DNA from 2 places in the Sphingomonas benefaciens genome. Region 2 is predicted to be linked to the other one. Evidence: riboswitches for the same ligand, from Rfam matches in the RefSeq annotation. Region 2 holds a riboswitch; the other holds the start of a gene.

Region 1 (8,679 bases), on a different contig from region 2:
CGGAGCGGTGCGGTCACGCCAGCGCGCATAGGCCGCCGGACGGCCTTCGTCGATTCCCTGCCGCCCCCACCAGCCGCCGCTCAGCGCGCGATGCGCCCGACCGGCACCATGATGCGGCTGCCGGGTAATCGTGCCACCGCCACGTCGAACACGTCGGCGACTACATCGGGCGTCAGCACCTCCGCCGCACTCCCTGCCGCGGCGACGCGCCCGTCGCGGAGCAACAGCGCATCGTCGGCGATCCGTGCCGCCTGGGCGAGATCGTGCAGCACCAGCCCCACGCCGCAGCCAGCCACCGTCAGTCCGCGCAGCCGGTCGAGCAGGTCGATCTGATGCGCGGGATCGAGGCTGGCGAGCGGTTCGTCGGCGAGTAGCCAGCGCGGTTCGCCCGCCAGCACCCGCGCGAGCAGCACGCGCGCACGCTCCCCGCCCGACAGAGCGGCGACCGTACGGTCAGCAAGATGCACCGTCTCCGTGGCGGCAAGGGCCGCATCGATCGCGACCAGGTCGGCGGCCCCGGCAGCGGCGAACGGCGCCCGATGCGGTAGGCGCCCCAAAGCGACAAGGTCGCGGGCGTACAGGTTCCAATGCACTGCACCGTCCTGCGGCAAATAGCCGATCAGTCGTGCCCGCTCGCGCCGCCCGATCGCGCCCACCGCGCGGCCGTCGAGAGTCACCGCACCGGATTGCGGCGGCAGCAGGCCGACCAGTGCCTTGAGCAGGCTGCTCTTGCCGGCCCCGTTGGGGCCGAGGATCGCCGTCACCCGTCCGGGTCGCAGCCGTGCATCGACGTCGCGGAGCACGGTGCGACCGTCGAGCGCGACGGTGAGGCCCTGCGCGATCAGATCCATGCCTGCCCCCGGCGGCGCAACAGCAGGATCAGGAAGAAGGGGGCGCCGATCAGCGCCATCGCTACGCCCAGCCGCACCTCGCTGGCGCCCGGTGCCAGGCGACAGAGACTGTCGGCGACGAGTAGCAGCACCGCACCGCCGAGTGCGCTCGGCAACAACAGGTCGGACGGGCGGTGGCCGAACAGCGGGCGCAGGAGATGCGGCACGACGAGGCCGACGAAGCCGACCACGCCGGTCCCCGCCACTCCCGCACCGACGCCGAGGCCGGTGCCGAGCACCACCAGCGCTTGCACCCGCACCAGGTCGACACCGAGCGAGCGCGCCGCCCCCTCCCCTAGCGCCAGCGCGTCGAGCGCGCGGCCAGTGATGGCGAGCAACAGCAGGCCGACGAGGATCGGCGGTGCCGCGCGCGCCACGTCGGCAAGGCCGCGATCCGTCAGCGCGCCCATCAGCCAGTCGAGCACGCTCGCCACGGCATAGGGGTTAGGCGCGATCGCGATGAGAAAGGCGGTAAGCGCGCCGGCGAGGCTCGCCAGGACCGTACCCGCCAGCACGAAGGCGACCGGGTCCGCGCCCCGCCAGGTTAGTGCGACGAGCAGCGCCATTGCCACCAGCGCGCCTGCCATCGCCCCGGCGAAGACGCCGAGGCTATCCGCCCCGACGTAGAGGATTACGGCGACCGCGCCGAGCGCAGCCGAGGAGGAGACGCCGACGACGCCGGGATCGGCGAGCGGATTGCGCAGGAAGCCCTGCATCACCGCACCCGACATACCGAGCATCGCGCCGATCAGCAGGCCGAGCAACGCCCGCGGCAGCCGTAGCTCGATGATGATCGCGGTGGCGGCGTCGTGTCCCCAAGGCAGGCCCTGCTTGCCCGCGCCCAGCGATGCGGCAAAGGCGAGGACGACCAATGCCGCCAAGATCGTCAGGCGGCCGGCGCGGTTCACGACAACACCTGCGCACGCACGGCGGCGAGGCGGCGCAGCGCCGGGATCAGGGTCGGCCCGCCGCAATTCATCAGCTGGCGGGGAAAGCCCGCCTCGATCGTGCCGGCACCGGTGCGAGCGAGGACCCGGCGACGCAAGGCGGCGGTACGGCCGTCGCCGTCGCTGAGGATGATGCGGGGCGGGCGGGCGGCGATCGTCTCGATCGGCAGCGTGCCGGTGAAGGCGAGACCGTAATCGGCGGCGGCGTTACGCAGCCCAACGCGCGTCATCATCGCGTCGAGCAGAGTATTGCCGCCGTTCGCCAGATCGCCGGCGATGTACAACAGGGCCGCGGGGCGCGGACCGATCTGCGGCGGGATCGCGTGGTCGATCGCGCGGATTAGCGCCTCGCCGCGTGCCGGATGACCGGCGGCGGCGGCCAGTTGACGAACCTGCGCCTCGCTGGCGGGGATGGTCGAAGCGATGTCGAGCGTCAGCACCTTTAGCCCGGCCCGCGCATAGGCCTCGCGGCTGGCGGCGGGCGCGAAGCTGTCGGTGACGACGAGATCAGGGCGGCGCGCGATGACGTCTTCGGCGGCCCCGGTCGTCGCCGGCCAGCGGCGGGCGAGTGCCAGCGGCATCGAGGTGGCACCCGGTTCATGCGAGTAATGGCTGACGGCGGCGAGCCGACCCGGCGCGACGACGGCGAGGATCGCGTCGGCACAGGGATTGGTCGAGACGATGCCGCCGGTGCGCTGCGGTGTCGGCGCGCAGCCGGCGAGGAGAGCCGCGACGAGGAGCAGGACGCTACCCTCACCCTTCCGGCGCTGCGCGCCTCCCTCCCTCTCCCACTGGGAGAGGGAAAAGCCGGCGAAGGGTGAGCGCGACGCCAGCCTCACAGCTTCACGCGTATCCCACCGTAAGCGGCGCGGCCGTAGGTGCCGTATTCGGCGACGGTGAAATAGCGCTCGTCCGTCACATTGTCGATCCGGCCGTAGACCGAGAAGCGGTCGCCGAGCGGCAGTTCGGCGCGGATCGATGCGAGCGCATAGCCGTCGACCTGCACGCGGTTGCCGTAGCTGTCGCTGTCGACGCTGTCGCCAACGATCTGCACCGTGCCGCCGATGCCAAGCCCGAACGGCAGGCGATAGTCGACGACGAAGGCCGCGGTCTCCTTTGGTCGGCGGAGCAGGTCGGTACCGAAGCTCGTCCCGGGCGTGCGGTTCTGACTGTCGATGTACGAGAAGTTCGCCGACACGGTCAGCGCGTCGACCGGCCGCAGGCCGATCGCCACCTCGACGCCCTGCGCGCGCGTACGCTGGATGTTGTCGTAGACCCCGAACGGCCGGTCGACGCAGATCGAGCCGGCGGTGCCCTGTTCGGCGCGCGAACAGCCGCGGAAGCCGATCTGGTTGCGCGTGTCGCGGTGGAAGTAGGTCGCACCGATTGTCGCGCGGCCGCCGAGCAGGCCCTGTTCGACGCCGAGATCGTAGTTCTTGGCGGTTTCGGGATCGAGGCGGGTGTTCCCGTAATCGCTGTATAGCTGGTACAGGGTCGGCGCCTTGAACCCTTCGCCGTAGCTGGCGCGCAGCGTCGTGGCGGAGGCGAGCGCCAGGGCGGCGTCGGCGCCGAAGGTGGTGTGGTTGCCGAACGTGTCGTGGTCGTCGTTGCGCACGCCGCCGGTGATGGTCAGCGGCCGGATCGGCTTGACGATCAGTTCGCCATAGACGCTGGTGACGCCGACCGAGCGGCGCAGACTCGCATCGCGATAGCGGCTGTCCTCATGCTCGACGCCGCCGACGACCCGCACCTGGTCGATCGGCTGAAAATCGCCCTGATATTCGTAGCGTTCCGACCGGCCGCGGAACGGCGACGGGGTCGCGCCTGCTCCCGCATAAGTATCGCGGTTGATGTCGGCGATGGTGAAGGCGACGCGGTTGCGGAAGTTGACGAAGTTCGCGTGTAGACCGGCATAGCCGTACAATTCCTGCGCGGTCGAATAGCTGGGATCGTCGGCCAGCACGTAGTTCGGCGCGGGATAGCCGTCGGTCTCGGTCTTGCTGTCCGCCCAATAGCCGCGCAGGTCGAGGCCGATGCCGTCGGTGAAGTCGATGCCAAGCCGTGCCGTCGCGCCATATTGGCGATAGCCGTCGCGCTCGCTGCCGTCGGCGGCGGCGGAGATGCCGTCGCTGCGCAGATAGCCGCCGGTCAGCGCGCCGGACACCGGGCCGCTGCGCCCCGACACGCCGCCTTGCGCGAAGACGCTGTCGGCATAGCCATATTCGACGCCGGCGCGGGCCTTCAGCCGTTCGGTCGGCGTTTCGGTGATGACGTTGACGACGCCGCCGATCGCCTGGCTGCCCCAGGGCACCGAATTCGGACCGCGCAGCACCTCGACGCGCTCGACGCTCGCCGCCAGCAGGTTGGCGAAGTCGAAGCCGCCGCCCGGCGACGAAGGATCGTTGACCCGCACGCCGTCGATCACGACCAGCGTCTGCTCCGCCTCCGCGCCGCGCAGGCGTACGCCGGTGAAGCCGCCCAGGCTGCCGTTGCGGGTGACGGTGACGCCGGGCGTGGTCGACAAGAGGTCGGCGACCGACACGGTCTGGCGGCGGTCGATCTCTTCGCGCGTCACGACGGTGACCGCCTGGCCGACCTCGCTCGCCGCCTGTTCGACGCGGGCGGCGGTGACGATGACGTCGTCGGAACGGTCCTCGGCGGGAGCGATCTGCGCCGCGGCGGGCGACAGGCAGGCGGCGGCGAGCGCCAGCACGCCGGCGGCGGAAAGGTAGCGGGTCACGGTCATTCTATCGTCCATCCTTCGTGACCGCGGGCGACCATTCGCCCACGGCGGATGTCGTTCGCTCACGAAGGTCCCCCCTTCGGCTGTCCGGCACACCCCGTCCGCACAGTGGATCGACGGTGAAAGGCAGGTCTCCTGGCTTCCGGGTCGTCGCTGGTTCCTCCACCTTCCCGGGCCGGAGCCCAGTGGCATCACGGAGGACCGCTATCCGGTCACAGTTGCGGGGGCAGCGCCGGGCTCGCGACAAGGCTCACCGGACTTCCCTTTTGACCCCGTTGCCGGGGACCCTTCACGGTCCGGGCCTTTAGGCGGGGGTGCAGAAGGCGTCAATGCGGGCGGAGCGGTCGCGAGTCTTGACAGATTTGACGCCTGGATGATGCGTCGCCGGCTTTCCCGACGAACGATTGTTGCTTGCACGTCAGCGATGAGAAAGAGCGCCGTGAACGTTACGTGGGTCGTACCCTTGTAGGACAGCACTTTTTTCGGCCCCTCCCCTGAAGGGGAGGGAGTTATCGGAGTTTGGCGCGGAGTCCGATCCACAGCGTCCGCGGCGTGGCGCGTTCGACGATGGTGCCGCTGCTGATGCCGGACTCCACCCGTTCGTCGAACAGATTCTCGCCTCGCGCCTCCAGCGTTAGCCCGGCGACCAGCGGCAGCGCGGCGAAGGCGTCGAGCGTCGTCGCGGGCGCGAGGCTGCGGCTGTTCTGGTCGTCGTCGAACTGGCGGGCGACGTGACGCAGCGTCGTTGACAGCGCCCAGGCGCGGCGTTGCCAGCCGAGCGTCGCCGACACGGTGTCGCGCGGCGTCTGCGCCGGCCGCAGGCCGTCGAGCGCGACCGCGGCGCCGCTCGCCTCGATGCGGGCATCGACATGGCTCCATGAGGCGCGGATGCCGACCGGGCCGGGCGCATAGGCGGCATCGACCTCCACGCCGGTGGAGCGGATCGCATCCAAGTTGCGGCGGACGCGGGAGGCGCTCGTCGCGGTGGAGGACAGGGTGACGTTGGCGATCGCATCCGCCAGCCGGTTGTGGAAGACGGTGGCGGCGAGGCTGGCGCCGCGCAACGGGATCAGCGTCACCCCCGCCTCGATCCCGGTCAGCCGTTCCGGATCGAGCGCGGCATTGGCGGCGGTGACGTCGTTGCCGACGCGGAACGGGCGATAGAGCTCGTTGAGCGTCGGCAAGCGCCAGCCGCGATAGGCGGCGGTGCGCAGCGTCACGCCGGTGACCGGCCGCCAGGCCGCGCCCGCGCGGCCGGTAAATTCCGTCCCCGACCGGTCGGCAAAGCGGTTGTCGGTCAGTGCCGCACCGCCGGCGAGCGGCGCTTCGGTCAGATACCCGCCGCGGATCGTCCAGCGGTCGACGCGCGCCGCCCCGGTCAGCGTCAGCGCGCCCAGATCGGCGCTGCCGTCGGCGAACAGCCCGCCGGTCAGCGTCTCACCGCCCGCCTGACGACGGCGGGTCGGCGCGCCGGCGGCATAGCTGAACAGCTCCTGCGTCCGGCCGGACACGTCGCGCAGGTCGGCACCGAGGCGCAGGTCGACGTTGGCGGCGACCGGCGGCTGCACCTCCAGCCGCGCGCCGAGGCCGGTGGCGGGCGTGTTGTACTGGTTCAGCGTCTGGGTCGCACTGGTCCGCGCGGCGTTGATGCTGGCGAAGCTGGAGGCGAAGGCGCGCGTCTGCAGATAGGCGAGCGCCGACCAGCCCCAACGGCCGCGGCCGACGAGGCGCAGACTGGCGTCCGCCCCCTGCGAGCGGTTGGCGGTGAAGTCGGTGCCGCGGTCGCGGCTGTCGGTGAAGGCGGCGACATTGGCCTGGAGCTCGGTGGCAGGCGCCAGGCGGACGACCGTACGCAACGCAGCCGAGGCCTGTTCATAGGGGGCGGGCCGGTCGACCGGGCCGCGGCTTTCCGGCACGGTAGGCGTGAAGCCGTCGCCGCGTGCATAGGCACCGGACAGGGTGGCGAAACCGGCGTCGCGGACCAGCGCCGCCGACCCTTGCGCTTCGATCGAATCCCGGCTGCCGTAGAACAGGCTGGCTTCCAGCGGGGCGAGCTGGTCGGGCGTGGCGCTGTCGAGCTCGACCGTGCCGGCGAGCGCGCCGGGGCCGAAATAGCCGCTGCCGCCGCCACGGGTGACGCGGATGCGGCCGAGCCGGCCGGTGGCGTAAGCGGGGAAGGCGACCCAGCCGCCGAACGGATCGGCCTGCGGGACGCCGTCGAGCACCAGCAAGGCGCGGCTCGACGCATTGCCGCCGATGCCGCGCAGCGACAGGCCCTGGCTGGTCGGATTGGCGCTGCGCGAGTCGGAGCGGCGGAACTGCTGCAGCCCGGCGACATCCGCGAGCACGCTTTCCAGGCGCTGGCTGGCGTTGGCCTGCAGCCGGTCGCGGTCGATGGTGACGATGTCGAGTGCCCGGTCTCCGGGGGAGTCGGTCAGGCCACGCCCGGTGACGACGATGTCGGGGCCGGTCTGGGCGGACGCCAGGGCGGGCGCGGCGGCCGCGGCAAGCAAGAGAAAACGCATCGCGGGCGTGCAGAGGGGAAAACCCGTGCGATTGCAACCGCCTGCGTTGGGATCACCTGATCACCTTGCCGCTCGCGGGGAGGATAAGGAAAATGGCTCACCTCGATCAATCCGGTCGGAACGGCAGCGGCGGCCATGCGGTTCGGCCCCATTCACGGGAGCCTTAGCGATGACCGACTACCCCATTCCGCCCTATCCCGAGCAGCAGCAGCCGATCCCCGGCCGCACCGATGCGATGGACCCGCGCCCCGATCATGGCGAGGACAGCTATGTCGGCAGCGGCCTGCTCGACGGACGCGCGGCGATCGTCACGGGCGGCGACAGCGGCATCGGCCGCGCCGTCGCCCTCGCCTTCGCGCGCGAGGGTGCCGACGTGCTGATCGCCTATCTCGACGAACAGGACGATGCCGAGGAGACCCGCCGACTGGTCGAGGACGCCGGCCGTCGCGCGGTGCTGGTGCCGGGTGACCTGTCCGATCCCGACCATGCCCGCGCCGTCGTGGCCAAGGCGGCGGAAGCGTTCGGGCGGATCGACGTGCTCGTCAACAATGCGGCGCACCAGCAGACGTTCGAGGCGCTGGAGGACATCAGCGACGGCGAGTGGCAGCGCACCTTCGCGACCAACATCCACGCGATGTTCTACCTCGCCAAGGCGGCGGTGGCGCACATGCGCGAGGGCTCGTCGATCATCAACACGACCTCGATCAATGCCGACAAGCCCAAGCAGACGCTGCTCGCCTATGCGACCACCAAGGGGGCGATCCACAATTTCACCGCCGGGCTCGCCCAGATGCTCGCCGAGCGAAAGATCCGCGTGAACGCGGTTGCGCCGGGCCCGGTGTGGACGCCGCTGATCCCCTCGACCATGCCCGCCGACCAGGTGAAGAGCTTCGGCCAGGAGACGCCGCTGGGCCGTGCCGCGCAGCCGGCGGAACTGGCCCCGGCCTATGTCTATCTCGCCAGCGACCGGGCCAGCTATGTGACCGGTGCGACGATCCCGGTGACGGGGGGCACGCCGTTCCTGTAAGCGGAACGAACGGGCCGTGCGGTGCGCTTGACGGGGGATCGACCGCTACGGGAGCCGACGCATGGCCCGCGCCACCCTGACCGCCGAAGCGCTGCGCGACGAGCTCAACCAGGCGGCATTGCGCCTGTCGCTGGACAGCGAGGGCGCCAAGATCGACTTCATGCTGCCGACGCTCGCCGACAGCGGCGGCGGCGCGGCGGACCATAATTGGGATGTACAGGCCTATTGCCCCGAGGGGCTGGACGACATCGCCCGGCGCGCGGTCGAACAGGTCGCGGCGGCCTGGGACCTCGACCCGCGCGGCGGCGGCGACGAGAGTTAAAGCGCGACCCTGGCGCGGCCGGCGATCTCGACGACATATTGCCAGGCGACGCGGCCCGACCGGCTGCCGCGGCGGGTCGCCCATTGCACCGCCTCGGCAGGATCGAACGGCAGGCCGTAATGGTCGGCATAGCCGCGCACGATCGCCAGATAGCCGTCCTGATCGACGACGTGGAAGCCGAGGCTGAGCCCGAAGCGGTCGGCGAGCGCCAGCTGGTCGTCGACC
Region 2 (8,679 bases):
GATTCCAGTCGCGCAGGAAGACCGCCCGCTTGCCGTCCGGGGACAGCACCGCCGCCACCTGACCACGTTGCGCGAGATAACCGGCGATCTGCCCGGCGTGCAGCGGCGGCAGCTTCGTGCACGCATAAGGCTTCGCCAGCGCGCAGTCGTAGCGATCGCCCGCGATGCTGACGATCGCGCTGTTCTTCGTACCGTTCGGCTCCAGATTCTCGAAGGCCAGCTTCGTCGCGTCGCGCTCCTTCAGCCCGGCCGCGTTGAGCGATGCGAGCAGCGGGACGGTGTCGAACGCCGGTGCCTTGGTGCCCTTGGCCGCGTCGCCCAGCATGATCGTCGGCACGCCGTTGCTGATGTCCTGATACCAGAAGCGCGTCGCATCGATCCAATGCGCCGAACGCACCGCGTGATCGACCAAAGGCGCGGTCCAGGGGATCAGCTGGCGGTTGGCGCGGGTGTAATCCGCGGCCGTCACCGAAGGTCGCTGTTGCGCCGCCGCCGGAACGGCGATCATGGAAACCCAAAGTAAGCAGGCGGTCGCGCGCATCGAGGAGCTTTCTGAAGGCAATCTGACGCGACGCGGACGGCGTGGACGCGGGCTCGTCGATCCCGTCGCTGCTCCACACGCATCCCCGTCACAGCAGGACAGGATAGCGGTCATTATGCAGACCGCGGCCCCGATCACAATAGCTTGCCCCTTCCCGAAAAGCCGTGACGTCGCTTCGGCAAGTGACCGAGGCGGACAATGGGATACTGCCGCCTGCCGGCCGGCTCATACGCCAGACAAGTCGCTCAGAACGCTTTCGACGGGCCGACGAAGAATCCGCGGCGCGGCCCGAATTGCGGCGCGCCGACGCCGACCCCGGTGCCGTCGCGGATTTCGTAGACATGGTCGAGCAGGTTGATGACGTCGACACGCACGTCGAGGTTCGGCCCAGCGAGATGCCGGCTGGCGGTCAGATTGAACTGGGCATAGGGCGCCAGCTTCGCGCCATTCGGCACGTTGTTGACGTCGTCGTCGCGGCGCAGACCCGACCCGTAGATCATGCTGCCGCCGAACTTGTTGGCACCGAAGGTATAGGACAGGCCGGCCGATCCGGTGAATGTCTGATCATGATCGAGGTAGATGTACCGGTTGGCGATATAGGCGAGATCATCGGATGAGAAGCTGAACTGGCTGGAGACGATGTCGCGCCCCTTGGCCTTGGCCGCCGCGAAATTGGCATAGGCAAGGAAGCCGCTCCGCGCGTAACTCGCATTCGCCTCGATCCCGCCGATACGCCCCTGGCGGTAATTGAACGGCGTCAGGATGATCGGCGCACCAAATTGCCCCTCGTCGATCAGGTTGCGCGAGATGCGGTAATAAGCGTCGACACCATAGGTGAAATAGCGGCCTGCCTTGGCCTGGAAGCCGACGTCGAAATAATCCTGCCGCTCAGCGAACGGTACGGTATCGTCGGTGACGGCGGGATAGGCTCTGGTGCCGATGAATTTGGCGATGCTGGTGTCGGCGACCAGCTCGAATGGGGGCGGCACGAAATAGCGGGAATAGCCGGCGTGGACGGTATAGGCCCTGTTCGGCTGCCAGACCAGATTGGCGCGCGGCGACAACTGACCCTCGCGACGATAGCCGTTGTAGAGATCGTAGCGCGCGCCGTAATTGAAGGTCAGCGTCGGGGCGAGCTTCCACTCGTCCTGCACATAGGCGCTGACGCTGGTCGCGGTCTTGCCTCCGCGGTCGCCGATGACGATCGGTTGGCCCGCCTGCTCGCCGTTCGCATCGACCGGAAAGACGCTGGTGCTCGTATCGCTGGTCGACCGATCGCGGCTGACCAGCAGGCCGCTGCGCAGCGTATGCGCGATGCCGATGTGGTAGACCGCATCGACCTGCCCGCCGATCGCGAAGTCCTGCTTATAAGCCTGCTGCGCCTGCCCGTTGTAGAGCAGTTCGCCGAGCATGTCGGGGCGGTAGCGCAGCGAGGAGTAACGCGCGAACAGCGATGCTTGGACCGTCAGCGGCTCGGCATCGTGCAGAAAGGCGAGCTGGCCGAACCCGGTCTCCTCCAACTGGGTTTCCCGCAGATTCTCGCTCGGGAAGTTCGACTGGCCGTTGACGGTCCAGGTGCCGTCGGGCTGCTGGCCGACCGGATCGGGAATCTGGAACCACTGGTTCGAATAGCCGCCGACGAATGACACCCGATTGTTCGCATCGAGGATGTGATCGAGATAGGCGAAGCCCTGATATTGATCGGTGTCGTCATGCACCGGATTGGAGCGTCCATCGACGCTCTCGATCCCGAGGCCGCTGTGGCGATAATCGCCCGATACGAAGTAGTTGGTGCTGCCGGTCGAACCACCATAGGTGACGCTGGGCTGCCACGTATCGTGGCTGCCCCCATAAATGGACGCGGTGCCGCCATTCTGGAACAGGCCGCTCTTCGTGGTGATATCGATGATGCCGGCGGTGCGCAGCCCATATTGCGCGGGGAGCGCCCCGGTCAGGATGTTCACCTTGTCGACGAGCCGCGGCGACAGCGTCTGACCGAACACCGCCAGTCCTTCGGGAAGGACGGTGCCGTTGATGCGATATTGCAGACCGTTATGATCGTCGCGGACGTGAAACTGACCAAAACCGTCCTGCACCACGCCCGGCGCCTGCAGCAGAATCTGATTGAATTGCTGGTTCTCCCCGCCGGGAAGCGCCTTGATCGTGTCGCTGGTGATTTCGTAGTTCGACGCGCCGAGGCTTGGCTGGATATGCTCGCGCGCGGCATCGAGTCGCTGTGCAGTGATGACGATATCGCCACGCTGTGGTGGGCTGGCCGCCGTGGTTGCACCGGGGCTGGACGAAGTATCGCCGTTGGCCTGCGCATCGGGAGCGACGCTGCGTGTCTGCGCGATCGCCTGGCCGGACGACAGGGCTAGCGGGGCTGCAGCGACACAGCTGAGCAGAATTGACAGACGCATGGCACAACTCGCGATGTTACAACGTAACGCCAGGCTGGCGTCGGCTTGCTTTGCGCCGCGATCTCGCCCGCTGACAAGCCGTAGGCCAATTGATGACAGATTTTTTATCGATCCGTCATGATCCTCCGACAGCCCCTCCAAACGTGATGCGGCCAAATCGGGGTGCTTGTAAGCATAGCCGACAATCAACCGACATAGTCAGGCTGCACCATCCCGCTCTGTATTTGCTGAGGCTCGCGTTTCAATAGCTATTGAATAGCAATCCCTTCCCTTCGGCTCATGCGACAGTCATCAACTCGAACAATCGAACAACGCGCCCAGCTCGGCGTATCGCGCAAGCACATCTCAACCCCTCTCGCAATTGCCCGCTCTACTTGATCCTGCCTCCGAGCCCGCCGTGCGGTTCATGCCGCCTCGGCGAGCCGATTAGCGGCCGAACAGGCGCTGAGACGCCGCCTGGACGTCACCACTGCCGTCATCCAGCGTCCCCCGGGCCCGTCGGTTGTCACGTGGGTGGATCACCCACGCCCGCCGCAGCATGAAGCAGGAGGTCAGCTGCTTCCGCTGAGAATTTCCTGGCGGATGATCTGCGCACCAGCCGCCAGCGCTCTCAGCTTGCCCTGAGCGACGTCGCGCGCCAGGGGGGCCATGCCGCAATTGGTGGCGGGGTAGAGCTTGTTCGCATCGACGAAGCGCAGCGCGCCGCGCAACGTGTCAGCGACCTGTTCCGGCGTCTCCACCGTGGCGGTCGCGACGTCGATCGCGCCGACCATCACCTTCTTGCCGCGGACCAGTTCGATCAGGTCCATCGGCACGCGAGAGTTTTGACATTCCAGTGAGATGATGTCGATCGAGGACCGCTGCAGGTTCGGGAAGGTCCGCTCATATTGCCGCCATTCTGATCCGAGCGTCTTCTTCCAATCATTATTGGCCTTGATGCCATAGCCATAGCAGATGTGGACTGCGGTTTCCGCCTTGAGCCCTTCCGCCGCGCGCTCCAGCGTGGCAATGCCCCAATCGTTGGCCTCGTCGAAAAAGACGTTGAAGGCGGGCTCGTCGAACTGGATGATATCAACGCCCGCCTCCGCCAGCTCACGGGCTTCCGTGTTGAGGATACAGGCGAATTCCCACGCCAGTTTCTCGCGGCTGCGATAGTGCGCATCATAGAGCGTGTCGATCATCGTCATCGGCCCCGGCAGGGTCCATTTGATCAGCTGATCGGTCTGCGCGCGCAGGAAGCGGGCATCCTCGACAAACACCGATTGCGGGCGGGAGACGGCACCAACCACGGTCGGCACGCTGGCGTCGTAGCGGTCGCGGATGCGCACCGTCTCGCGTCGGTCGAAATCGACACCATCGAGATGCTCGATGAACGTCGTGACGAAATGCTGGCGCGTCTGCTCGCCATCGCCGAGGATATGGATGCCCGCCTGCCGCTGGTCGTCGACCGCCAGCCGCAGCGCGTCCCGCTTGCCCGCGACCAGTTCCGCGCCCGCCAGCTTCCAGGGCGACCACAAAGTCTCGGGCTGGGCGAGCCAGGAGGGCTTGGGCAGGCTGCCCGCGGTGGTCGTCGGCAACAGTGTCGTCATCGGAAAATACCTTGTGCGAGAAAGGGGATCAGAGGGCGCAGTCGGCGGACCAGCGCCGCAGCGCGGCGCCGTGCGGGCGCATCAGATGCTCCTCGGCGAAGCGGCCCTGCTCGACCGCGAGCCGGCTGCGCTCCTCGCGATCATAGACGATGCGGGTCAGCGAATAGTCCTGATAGGTCAGGCTCGGCTGGTATCGCTCCGCCGCGACCGAATTGGCGTTGTAGATCTCGGGCCGATAGATCTTCTGGAACGTCTCCATCGTGCTGATTGTGCTGGCGAGTTCGAGATTGCTGTAATCGCTGACCAGATCGCCGACATGATAGAAGGCGAGCGGCGCGACGCTGTGCGGCGGCATGAAATAGCGCACCGTCATGCCCATCTTCGCGAAATAGCGGTCGGTCAGCGAGGATTGGTCGTGCCGGTATTCGACGCCGAGGATCGGATGGACATTCGCCGTGCGGTGATAGACTTCCTTGCTCGACACGCTGAGGCAGATCACCGGCGCCTTGCGAAAACGGTCGCGATAGACGTCCGATTGCAGGAAGCGCCGGAAGAGGCGGCCGTGAAGCTCGCCGAACCCCTCCGGCTCGCCGCCCTGTCCGGTCTTGAGATGATCCGGCAGCACGACGCTGAAGTCGTAATCGCGGATGTAGGAGGAGAAATTGTTACCGACCATGCCGTCGCTGCGGATACCGCTGGTCCGGTCGATGACGGCGGTGTGCAGCATCTCGATCAGCGGAAAGGCCGCGTCGCCCGCGCCCTCTCTGGAGGCCAGCGCGACCGAGAGGATGGTCAGCGCCACCGCATAGCGATAGCCCGTCGGATTGTCCCAATGCATCAGCGCGTTGAAGCGGCGGTCGATCATCACCAACGTGTTGCGCAAATTTTCCCGCCGCCGCTCGCCGCGGGCGAGATTGGCGAAATTGGTGGTGATCCGCGTATTATCGGCCGGGCGATACTCCTCGTCGAAGGGGATGCTGCCGATCGTGAATGTGAACCCGCTGTCCGTCATGACTCACCTGGCTTTGCGGACAGAGGTCAGGCGAGAGCGCGCAGGGCGTGGACAGACCCGGATGGCGTGAAGCCACTGGTCGAGGCGTCGTGCGCGATCCACCGGAGGAACCCCCGTCCGAGGAACGTTATGGCGTCGATCGGCAGGTCTCCTGGCTTACGGGTCAATGCAGCGGCTCCGGCCTTCCCAGGCTCTTTGCAAGAGCCCAGTGACACGTCATGGAGCCGCCACTCGCCGCTTACAGTTGCGGGGGCAGCGCCGGACTCTGCCCATCAAGGGCACCACCGGCTTCCCGTCTTAGCTCCATCGCCATGCCTGGGATGGAGAACCTCGACACGGCCTATCCACACCAACTCCGCCGCCATGTCAATCCTGATATAAAGATATCTTTATATCTTGATGCATCGCGGTTTTAATGGGTGGGGTGGGTAAGGCAAAGCTTGACGCCGGAGTCCGGTTTCTGCGATCGCCGGGCGTCGAGGTTCCTTCGCCGAATGGCCGAAGGCTAAGACGGGAAATCGGTGCGATGCCGATGCTGCCCCCGCAACTGTAAGCGGCGAATGGCCATCCCCTTTGCGTGTCACTGGCGTTTCGGCGCTGGGAAGGCCGGGATTGCCATGATGACCCGTGAGCCAGGAGACCTGCCGATCGACGCCATAACGACCACCGGCGGGGTGTCCGGTCTGGCCGCTGCGTCGCTGCGGGGAATGGCCCTTCCCCGTCGGCCTCTGGCGTCTGGAAGACCTCGCGCTTGATGAGGACCAGCATGTCACAAGACGATCGCAGCCCCCCTATCCAACTGATCGACATGGTCTTTCCCGGCGACGCCAATCACCATGGTACGTTGTTCGGTGGCATCGCCTTGGCTCATATGGACAAGGTCGCCTTTCTGGCCGCGTCGCGCCATGGTCGCGCGACATTCGTCACCGCGTCGTCAGAGAAGATCGACTTTGCCGCCCCGGCCCGCGTCGGCGATATGGTCGAGGTGACGGGACGGGTCGTCCGGGTGGGACGAACGTCGCTGGACGTCGAGGTCGAACTGGTCGCGGAGGCGCCCGTCTGGGGACAACGACATGTCTGCACCCGCGGTCGGTTCACGCTCGTCGCGGTCGGGATCGACCATCCCCTGCCCCCGATCGCGTCGCCGGTACCGCCAGAGCCGCCCGTTCCGCTGCGGATGGTCGACATGATCTTTCCCAATCAAACCAATCACTATGGCACGTTGTACGGAGGGGACGCGCTTCGCATGATGGGCAAGGCGGCCTTTATCGCATCCACCCGCCATGCCCGGGCGGTGATGGTCATGGCCGCGTCCGACCGTATCGACTTCCGCTCCCCCATTCGCGAAGGAGAAATGGTTGAGCTGGCGGCCAAGGTGCAGATGACCGGGCGAAGCTCGGTACAAATCGGTGTCGAGCTTCGCGCCGAACATCTGTTGACCGGCGAAACGCGGCATGCCGCCACCGCGACGTTCACGATGGTGTCAGTCGATGACCATGGCCGGGCGAAGCGGTGGCACGCGGCGTGATGTGCCGAACGGCAGCTCGCATTCCGGTCGTGGACAGAGAATGACACGTCATCTCAGCGCCAGGAGTCGAAAGCGGAAGACGACATTGATACCATCATCTCCGTGAGCCTAGCCGCCTCCCGCCGGTGTCGCCTACCCGCTCGCTGGCTGGGCGGGGAGTGGCATAGGGAGCGCGCAGCCAGTCACGTCCGTGGCGAGGTGCCCCCCATCACGCGCACGCAGGGTTATAGCTTCGCCCCCCCCGTCAACTTTATCCCGCCCGATGAGGGGCCTTTCATTCGACCATCGCCCGCCGCCCTGCTGCCGATCGACGGGCCATCGTCCACCGTCGCCGCCGCTGAACAGGCTGCCCCTGGGGACGCGACGCATGGGCGCGATCCCAATCCAGCCAAGCCCTCGTCACCGCGACGCCCAACGCTCCCGTAGATGCTTGCGTCAGGGATATCGCCGCGGCGTCCGGGGTTGGGCGTTGATGCTGCTTCGTCTTCTCGCCGCCTCCCCCCTCATGCTTGCAACCGCCGCCACGGCGCAGACCGTGCCGCTTGGCGTCAATCTCGAACGGTTCGACTATCCCGCGCTGGTCCACTGGTTCGACGCCACCTCCCAGGGGCAACCCGTCCGCATGGCCTATCTCGATTGGCCGGCGACGGGTCCGGCGAACGGCACCACCGTGGTGTTGTTGCACGGCAAGAACTTCTGCGCCGCGACGTGGGACGAGACCGCTCGGGGGCTGGCGGCCTCCGGGTACCGCGTCATCGCACCGGACCAGGTCGGTTTCTGCAAATCGTCCAAGCCGAAGGGCTATCAATACAGCTTCCACGCCATGGCGACGCTGACCGCAACGCTTCTCGATCGGGCGGGCGTCCGCAAGGTGGTCCTCGTCGGCCATTCGACCGGCGGCATTCTCGCCGCCCGTTTCGCACTGCTTCATCCCGATCGCGTCGCGCATTTGGTGCTGGTCAACCCGCTCGGCCTCAACGACTCGCTCAGCGAGGGCGTGCCCTACACCGATTTGGGTCAGCTGCGTGCCGAGGAGGCGAAGACCGACGCCGCCTCGATCAAGGCCTATCAGCTACGCAATTACTATCATGGGGTGTGGCGCCCGGCCTACGACCGCTGGGTCGCCATGCTGGCCGGCCAATATGCCAGCCCCGATGGCGACATCGTGCGGGATGCCCAGGCGCGTCTGTCGGACATGATCCAGACCCAGCCCGTCGCCGCCGAGCTGCCCCGCCTGGCGGTTCCGACCACCCTCATCATCGGCGAGCGCGACCGCACCGCCTTTCGCGCGAGCAGCGCCCCGGACGATCGGCGGGCAAATGTCCATACCGTGCCGCAAGCGGCCGAGGAGGCGGTGGGTCGCATTCCCGGCGCTCGCCTGATCCGCCTCGATGATCTCGGGCACGCGCCGCAGGTCGAGGCGCCGGCGGTGCTTCTGAATGCACTCCGCTCCACATTGGCGCCGTGACGCGGCGGGCGATCGTCATCGGATGTGCCGGCGACATCCGGTATTGGCGATATACTTGAACCACGCTTTGAGGATTGCCAAAGCTCACCAGATCATACGGCGTGATCGCCTGATCTGAAAA

Evidence for each region. Region 2 has a riboswitch for cobalamin ahead of ACU5AX_RS14780 (putative oxygenase MesX). Riboswitches for the same ligand answer to the same signal wherever they lie in the genome.
Region 1: another riboswitch for cobalamin. It lies ahead of ACU5AX_RS11705 (TonB-dependent receptor plug domain-containing protein); the one in region 2 lies ahead of ACU5AX_RS14780 (putative oxygenase MesX).

What each region holds. Positions count from the first base shown of each region.
Region 1 is NZ_JBREIC010000003.1:115,345-124,023, reverse strand. Features, by position in the region: gene ACU5AX_RS11725 (alanine racemase) at 1-17, opposite strand, end outside; gene ACU5AX_RS11720 (ABC transporter ATP-binding protein) at 81-851, opposite strand; gene ACU5AX_RS11715 (FecCD family ABC transporter permease) at 842-1,798, opposite strand; gene ACU5AX_RS11710 (ABC transporter substrate-binding protein) at 1,795-2,676, opposite strand; gene ACU5AX_RS11705 (TonB-dependent receptor plug domain-containing protein) at 2,673-4,583, opposite strand; cobalamin riboswitch at 4,689-4,885, opposite strand; gene ACU5AX_RS11700 (TonB-dependent receptor) at 5,090-7,105, opposite strand; gene ACU5AX_RS11695 (glucose 1-dehydrogenase) at 7,275-8,132, shown strand; gene ACU5AX_RS11690 (hypothetical protein) at 8,194-8,454, shown strand; gene ACU5AX_RS11685 (ATP-binding protein) at 8,451-8,679, opposite strand, start outside.
Region 2 is NZ_JBREIC010000004.1:292,764-301,442, forward strand. Features, by position in the region: gene ACU5AX_RS14765 (S9 family peptidase) at 1-508, opposite strand, end outside; gene ACU5AX_RS14770 (TonB-dependent receptor) at 787-2,961, opposite strand; gene ACU5AX_RS14775 (methionine synthase) at 3,513-4,550, opposite strand; gene ACU5AX_RS14780 (putative oxygenase MesX) at 4,579-5,562, opposite strand; cobalamin riboswitch at 5,687-5,911, opposite strand; cobalamin riboswitch at 6,027-6,225, shown strand; gene ACU5AX_RS14785 (acyl-CoA thioesterase) at 6,329-7,090, shown strand; gene ACU5AX_RS14790 (alpha/beta fold hydrolase) at 7,563-8,558, shown strand.